2 regions of the Lysobacter sp. TAB13 genome follow, and region 2 is predicted to be linked to the other one. Evidence: riboswitches for the same ligand, from Rfam matches in the RefSeq annotation. Region 2 holds a riboswitch; the other holds the start of a gene.
The links. A riboswitch is a leader RNA that binds a small molecule or an ion and turns the genes downstream of it on or off. The one in region 2 is predicted to bind cobalamin.
Positions count from the first base shown of each region.

Region 1: it holds a riboswitch for cobalamin, as region 2 does, so the genes downstream of both, AB4Y92_RS01215 (CoA-acylating methylmalonate-semialdehyde dehydrogenase) here and metE (5-methyltetrahydropteroyltriglutamate--homocysteine S-methyltransferase) in region 2, are expected to answer to the same signal.

Region 1 covers NZ_JBFRDR010000001.1:355,764-359,841, reverse strand. The annotation lists gene AB4Y92_RS01225 (hypothetical protein) at 1-643, shown strand, start outside; gene AB4Y92_RS01220 (hypothetical protein) at 751-888, opposite strand; cobalamin riboswitch at 1,082-1,301, shown strand; gene AB4Y92_RS01215 (CoA-acylating methylmalonate-semialdehyde dehydrogenase) at 1,442-2,956, shown strand; gene AB4Y92_RS01210 (acyl-CoA dehydrogenase family protein) at 2,968-4,078, shown strand, end outside.
Region 2 covers NZ_JBFRDR010000030.1:33,721-37,798, forward strand. The annotation lists gene AB4Y92_RS23350 (hypothetical protein) at 1-864, opposite strand, end outside; partial or broken gene AB4Y92_RS23355 (DUF6053 domain-containing protein) at 1,111-1,182, opposite strand; cobalamin riboswitch at 1,300-1,570, shown strand; gene metE (5-methyltetrahydropteroyltriglutamate--homocysteine S-methyltransferase) at 1,768-4,047, shown strand.

The DNA.
Region 1 (4,078 bases), on a different contig from region 2:
CGCGCTGCCGGAATCCGACCCGATGCGCCCGCCGCCCGGCCGCGCGCCGGGCGATCCGGACGATCCCAAATTCGTAGCCGCCAAGAACACCTTCGAACGCCGCAATCCGATCGACGTGCCGCCGACCGGATTCGAATCGGATTGGGCCACCGAAGGCACCCTGGGCAAGGCCTTGCTGGGCAAGGCGACCAAGCGGCTGCAGAAAATCGCCGACGCGATGCCGTTCAAGCGCGACATTCAGCAGGCGCGCGCGCGGCCGCCGCCGCCGGTGCGATTCAATCCGGCGCTGCATGAGCGGCCCTCGGACCTGGGCAGCGAAGCCACCGGCGATGCCTACAAGGCCGCGCCGATCGCGTTCGAGCCCGCGCCGGGCCTGCAAGGCGAGGCCAGCCGCCGCATCCGTCAGGCGATCGGCGAAGTCGAAGCCAGCCACGGCGGCTGCGAGCGCAAGCGGCTGCGCGAGTTGCTGGCGCCGGCGATCGTGCGCGTGGACGAACTTCAGCGCATCGAACGCGCGATGGCCAGCGGCGTCGATCCGATCCGCGCCGAACAACTGCTGCCGCGTTCGGCCGACATGGCCTACGACCAGGCGCGCCGCGCGATCTGGTACGCGAAACAACAATTAGCGACGTGCGCGAGCTGACCCGGGCGGCTTGATCGAGTGCCGACGCATCGGCTGTTCGTTGTTCGCCGCGTTGCCATCGGCGGTGCGGTTACGGCGTTGAAGCGCGCATCGTTAACGCGTGCGATTCAAACGAAGCCGGCGCTGAGCGCATCGATGCGAACCATCGGCGTCTGCATGATCGCAACGATGGCGCTATCGATCTGGCGCCGCAGTAAGGCGATGAACCGGCGCGGGGCGCACATTCGATGCAGCAACGCACGCATCGTCATCGATATGACTATTTGAGCCGCGATGCATGTCATCGCATCGCTTTGTGATCCGCGTGGTGAATCCACCACCGTTCGAGCCGCGTCGATGACTTGACGCCGGCCCGCATCCAGCGCTTGCGTCCGATCTGAACGAACGCGAGCGATGCGCCCGTCGCGATGCGGCTTGTCCGCCCAGGGCCGCAAGCACTACACTTCGCCCGCCACAGGTGCCTTGCACGCCGGTCCATACCGGCGCGCAGGGTGAAACGGGAAGTCGGTGCGGACGTGATCGTCCAATTCCGACGCTGCCCCCGCAACGGTAGGCGAGAACACCCGACGTTGACCACTGCGCTCGCGCGGGAAGGTGTCGGGGTGATGCTTCGGCATCGCTCGCAAGCCCGGAGACCGGCCCGTGGCGGACATCGGGAGATGTCCTCCTCGAGTGTTGCGGCGGGCAACCTGACGGGCTGATTCGATGCGGCGTGCGTCCGCCATCGTTTCGTCTTGTCGCGCGTCTCCGCAGCCCTCGCTTTCGCGGGTGTGCGATACGGAGACCACCATGAACGATATGCATCGCGTTGCGACCGAGGTCGCGACGGTCAAGCTTTTGATCGACGGCGAATTCGTCGAATCCCGCAGCACGCAGTGGCGCGACGTCGTCAATCCGGCCACCCAGGCGGTGCTGGCGCGCGTGCCGATGGCCACGGCCGAGGAAGTGGGCGCGGCGGTGGCTTCGGCCGCACGCGCGTTCAAGACCTGGCGCAAGACCCCGATCGGTGCGCGTGCGCGCATCTTCCTGAAGTATCAGCAGCTGATCCGCGAGCACATGAGCGAGCTCGCCGCGATCCTGACCTCCGAGCAGGGCAAGACCTTGCCCGATGCCGAAGGCGACGTGTTCCGCGGCCTGGAAGTGGTCGAGCACGCCGCGGCGATCGGCAATCTGCAACTGGGCGAGTTGGCCAACAACGTCGCCGGCGGCGTCGATACCTACACCTTGCTGCAACCGCTGGGCGTGTGCGCGGGCATCACGCCGTTCAATTTCCCGGCGATGATTCCGCTGTGGATGTTCCCGATGGCCATCGCCACCGGCAACACCTTCGTGCTCAAGCCGTCCGAGCAGGATCCGCTGGTGACCATGCGTCTGGTCGAACTGGCGCTGCAGGCCGGCGTTCCCAAGGGCGTGCTCAACGTCGTCCACGGCGGCGAGGATGTGGTGAATGCGATCTGCGATCACGCCGATATCCGCGCGGTGTCGTTCGTCGGTTCGACCAAGGTCGGCACCCACGTGTATCGCCGCGCCTCGCTCGCCGGCAAGCGCGTGCAATGCATGATGGGCGCGAAGAATCACGCCATCGTGCTGCCCGACGCGAACAAGGAACAAACCCTCAACGCCATGGCCGGCGCCGCCTTCGGCGCGGCCGGACAGCGCTGCATGGCCGCGTCCACCGTAGTGCTGGTCGGCGAAGCGCGGCAGTGGATTCCGGATCTGGTCGCCAAGGCGCGCACGCTCAAGGTCAACGCCGGCACCGAGCCGGGCACCGACGTGGGTCCGGTGATTTCCTGCGCCGCGCGCGAACGCGTCGAAGGCCTGATCGCCTCGGGCGTGGAGCAGGGCGCGGTGCTGGAACTCGATGGCCGCAATCCCGCCGTGCCCGGTTATCAGCAAGGCAATTTCGTCGGCCCGACGATCTTCTCCGGCGTCGAGCCGGGCATGCGCATCTACCAGGAAGAAATTTTCGGACCGGTGCTGGTGATCCTGGGCGTGGATACGCTGGATGAGGCGATCGCKCTGATCAACGCCAATCCCAACGGCAACGGCACCGCGATCTTCACCCAGTCCGGCGCCGCCGCGCGCAGGTTCCAGGAAGAGATCGACGTCGGCCAGGTCGGCATCAACGTGCCGATTCCGGTGCCGGTTCCGCTGTTCTCGTTCACCGGCTCGCGCGCCTCCAAGCTCGGCGACCTGGGCCCGTACGGCAAGCAGGTGGTGACCTTCTACACCCAGACCAAGACCGTCACCGCGCGCTGGTTCGACGACGAGACCCTGGGTCACGGCGTCAACACCACGATCAGTCTCAAGTGATGGCCGCGGTCATGGACTGGCAGGCCGCGTCGGTGGTGCCGACCGGCCTGAGCGAAGAACAGGCCGCGTACCGCGATGCGGCGCGCGACTTCGCTCTGGCACGGTTAGCGCCGCATGCGGCGCATTGGGACGCGCAAGGCATCTTTCCGCGCGAAGCCATCGCTCAGGCCGGCGAACTCGGCTTCTGCGGCCTGTATGTGGACGAAGCCGCCGGCGGCTCGGGCTTGAGCCGGCTGGACGCGGCGATCGTGTTCGAGGAACTGGCCGCGGTCGATCCGTCCACCGCGGCTTTCATCAGCATCCACAACATGGCGACCTGGATGCTGACCGCGCACGCCGGCGACGCGGTGCGCGAACAATGGGGGCCGGCCCTGGCCAGCGGACGCAGTCTGGCCTCGTATTGCCTGACCGAACCGGGCGCGGGATCGGATGCGGCCTCGCTGAAAACCCGCGCCGTGCGCGATGGCGAGGACTACGTGCTCAACGGCGCGAAGGCTTTCATTTCCGGCGCCGGCGCCACCGACATGCTGGTGGTGATGGCGCGCACCGGCGGCGACGGTGCGCGCGGCATCAGCGCGTTCGCGGTCGCCGCCGACAGCGCCGGCATCGCCTACGGCCGCAAGGAAGAAAAGATGGGCTGGAACAGCCAGCCCACGCGCGGCATCAGCTTCGAGAACGTGCGCGTGCCGGCGCGCAATCTGCTCGGACGCGAAGGCGACGGCTTCAAGATCGCGATGAAGGGGCTCGACGGCGGCCGCATCAACATCGCCAGTTGCTCGCTCGGCGCGGCCCAGGGCGCCTTGGACGCGGCCCGCCGCTACATGGGCGAACGCCGCCAGTTCGGCAAGAAACTCGCCGAGTTCCAGGTGTTGCAGTTCAAGCTCGCCGACATGGCCACGCAACTGATCGCCTCGCGGCAGATGGTGCATACCGCCGCGCGCAAGATCGACGCCGGCAGCAGCGACGCCACCGTGTGGTGCGCGATGGCCAAGCGCTTCGCCACCGACGCCGGTTTCGCCGTGTGCAACGACGCGCTGCAGATCCACGGCGGCTACGGCTACATCCGCGAATACCCGATCGAGCGCCTGCTGCGCGACTGCCGCGTGCACCAGATCCTGGAAG
Region 2 (4,078 bases):
TTCGCCGCACTTGCGGGTCAGGCGGATGCGGTCCAGATCGTCCTGAGCGGCGTTGGTGCCGTCCAGGCCGTATTGCTTGAGTTCGTCCGGGGTCAGGATGCGCAGATCGCGGTTGGCGATGGTCATCATCAGGTCCGACACCGCGGTGGCCACGCCGTTGCGCTCCAGGTAGTCGCGCACCTGCTGGTTGATCGCGCGCAGTTCGCGGCTGAGCTCGGCGCGCGAGGTCGCGGTGGAGCGGTCGCGCATCAGCCGGTGGATGCCGACCTTGCCCTCGACCGAACGCGTGTCGCCCGCGGCCAGCACCAGCACGCAGGCGCTGTGGCAGACCGAGTCCTCGCGCACCCAGATCGCCCAGCCCGATTCGGCGATCGAATCGCCGGCGCGGATCGCTTCTTCGACATGGCCGCCGCTGGAGTCGATATCCAGGATGCGGGTCTGGATCTCCATGCGCGTGGCCATCGCCGAAACGCGCTGCACCAGCGCGGTGAAGCCGGCGCCGATCTTGCCCTGATAGCGCAGCCGCACCACCCCGCGCGCCTGACACGGCGACAGCGCATCGACCAGGCTGAAGAACTCCAGCGAGGTCAGCCGCTGGCCTTCGCCGAATTGCGGGTAGTCGTATTCGCAGCTGATCCGGGCGACGCCGCCGTCGAGCTTGGCCGGCGGCCAATAGGTGCCCTTGAGGATGTCCTCTTCGCTCGGCGGCACCGGCGCGACCTTGGGCATCTCGTTCTGGCTGCCCAGGGTGACCGACTCGTCCTGTGCCGGCGCCGGCGGATCCTTCGCGCACGCCGCCAGGACCAGCGCGCACAGCAACGATGCGAGCAGGCCAGCCAGTAACGGGGTCCTTTCGAAAAACATGTTCCACCCACCGGATTCGGGATCGCGCGGGACCGTCCTGGTCCGCGCCGTGCGCGTAGCGCCTATGCAAACGTTAGCCCCAGCCTTCGCCAAGCTCAACGGCGGCGTGAGGTGCGGCGTTACGGTTGTAAGCGTGAGGCCATCTTCGTCGGCGGCGGATGAACGCCAGCCGCCGGAAACCCGGCCGGGCGCGTGTCGCCGCGCAGGGGCCATAAACCGCAAACAAGCCGTTGCCGCCGGGGTTTTTGTAGGAGGGGCTTTAGCCCCGATGCTTTTCGATCCGTTCACCGCGATCTGAGCCAAAAGCATCGGGGCTGAAGCCCCTCCTACAAAAGACTTCGTGCTTCGGTCCGCGGGATGGGCCGATTGACTTCGCCCCGCCCGCTGCGTACCTTGGCGCCGTTACGGTGAACATCGCTTCATAAAGATAGAGCGATGGGACACGCCATCGACGGCCTCGCGCCGGCGGTGGCCAGAGGGAATCCGGTTCGAATCCGGAGCTGCCCCGCAGCGGTATGGGAAACGAACGGGCCATGGCACTGGGCGGTATGCCCGGGAAGCGGCCTCAGTAGGAAAAAGCGAGGGTAGAGTTCAGACAAGTGGGAAGTGAGCGAAGCATCGGCTTCGGCTCGTTTCTCACTCGTCTGCACTCTACTTCTCGCTCCAAGTCCCGAGCCCGAAGACCTGCCGCGACCGGAAGGTTCGCCTTCCGTCCGACTCCGGCCCACGTGGCGCCGGACGGCGTGTCCGCACGCCGTCCGCGCAGCGCGGACCGGTTCGCCCGCGGGGGCGAAGGTCGAAGCCAAGGTTCGCGATGGAGTCCGGCGCATCCGCGTGCGGGCCGGCGCGGCCGTGGTTTCCTTCGTTGCCCTGCGTCATGCCCACGCATCGCAGGTACTCATCATGATCAGCGTCACCCCTCTCGGCTTCCCGCGCATCGGCGCGCGGCGCGAGCTGAAACAAGCTTTGGAATCGTTCTGGAAAGGCGACAGCGACGCGCAATCGCTGCACGCCACCGCCGCCGCCCTGCGCGAACGCCATTGGCGGCTCGCGCGCGAGGCCGGCGCCGACATCGTGCCGGTCAACGACTTCTCGCTCTACGACCATGTGCTCGACACCACCGTGCTGTTCGACGCAATTCCCGCCTCGCACCGCGCCGCGTTCGACGAAGACCCGCTGACCGGTTACTTCGCCCTCGCCCGCGGCCTGCAGGACGGTCGCCGCGATCTGCGCGCGCTGGAAATGACCAAGTGGTTCGACACCAACTACCACTACCTGGTGCCGCAGTTCGAAGCCAACCAGCGCTTCGCCCTGCGCGGCGACAAGCCGCTGGCCGAACTGGCGCAGGCGCAGGCCCTGGGCCTTGAGGCGCGCCCCGTGCTGCTGGGCCCGGTGTCGCTGCTCAAGCTGGGCAAGCGAATCGATGGCGGCGATCCGCGCGAACTGCTCGACAACCTGCTGCCCGCCTACGCCGAACTGCTGTCCAAGCTCAAGGCCGCCGGCGCGCAGTGGGTGCAGATCGACGAGCCGGCCCTGGTGCTGGATCTGGACGACGCCGACCGCGCCGCCTACCGCCGCGCCTACGCCGCGCTGGCCGAAGTCGATGCGCCGCAGCGCCTGCTGACTACTTACTTCGGCGCGCTCGGCGACAACGCCGCGCTGGCCGCGCAGTTGCCGGTGGAAGGCCTGCACCTGGATCTGGTGCGCGCGCCGCAGCAACTGGAAAGCGTGCTGCCGCTGTTGCCGGAAGACCGCGCGCTGAGCCTGGGCGTGGTGGACGGCCGCAACATCTGGCGCGCCGATCTCGACGCCGCGCTGAGTCTGGCGCGCCGCGCCGGCGCGCGGGCGAAATGGCTGGCGCCGTCGTGCTCGCTGCTGCACGTGCCGGCCGATCTGGATCTGGAAAAGAAGCTGCCGACGCCGCTCAAGCATTGGATGGCCTACGCCAAACAGAAGATCGAAGAACTGCGCCTGCTCGCCGACGCCCTGGCCGGCAACGCCGAAGCCGAACGCGATCTGGCCGCGGCCGCGAGCGCTCGCGCCGCGCGCCTGGCTTCGCCGCTGCTGCGCAACGCCGGCGTGCGCAAGCGCCTGGCCGCGGTCGAACCGGCCATGGCCAATCGCGTCTCGCCCTATCCCAAGCGCGCCAAGCTGCAGCAGGAACGGCTGAATCTGCCGCTGTTCCCGACCACCACCATCGGCTCGTTCCCGCAGACCGCGCAAGTTCGCCGCGCCCGCGCCGAGCACAAGGCCGGCAAGATCGACGACGACGCTTACCAGAGCTTCCTCGAAAACGAGACCGTGCAATGTCTGCGCGAGCAGGAAGCGCTGGGCATCGACGTGCTGGTGCACGGCGAGTTCGAACGCAACGACATGGTCGAATACTTCGGCGAGCAGCTCGACGGCTTCGCCTTCACCGCGCACGGCTGGGTGCAAAGCTACGGCTCGCGTTGCGTGAAGCCGCCGGTGCTGTTCGGCGAGGTGTCGCGGCCGCGGGCGATGACCGTGGACTGGACCCGCTACGCGCAGTCGCAGACCGATCGCCCGGTCAAGGGCATGTTGACCGGACCGGTGACGATCCTGCAGTGGTCGTTCGTGCGCGACGATCAGCCGCGCGCCGACAGTTGCCGGCAGATCGCCCTGGCCTTGCGCGAGGAAGTGCTGGATCTGGAAACCGCCGGCATCGCCGTGATCCAGATCGACGAGCCGGCGCTGCGCGAAGGCCTGCCGCTGCGTCGCGCCGACTGGCCGGCGTATCTGGCCTGGGCCGGCGAATCCTTCCGCCTGGCCGCCAGCGGCGTGGGCGACGCCACCCAGATCCACACCCACATGTGCTACGCCGAGTTCAACGACATCATCGACGCGGTCGCCGCGCTCGACGCCGACGTGATCTCGATCGAGACCTCGCGTTCGCGCATGGAACTGCTCGACGCGTTCGCGCGCTATCGCTATCCCAACGGCATCGGCCCGGGCGTGTACGACATCCACTCCCCGCGCGTGCCCAGCCGGGCCGAGATGAGCGAACTGCTCGACAAGGCCCTGGACGTGCTGGAGCCGGCGCAGTTGTGGGTCAATCCCGATTGCGGCCTGAAGACGCGCGGCTGGCCGGAGGTGCGGGCGGCGTTGCAGGCGATGGTGCAGGCGGCCGAGGGACTGCGCAAAACGGCCCTGACGGCGGCATAGCCGCGGCATGAGCGCCGCGGAGGATTCCCGG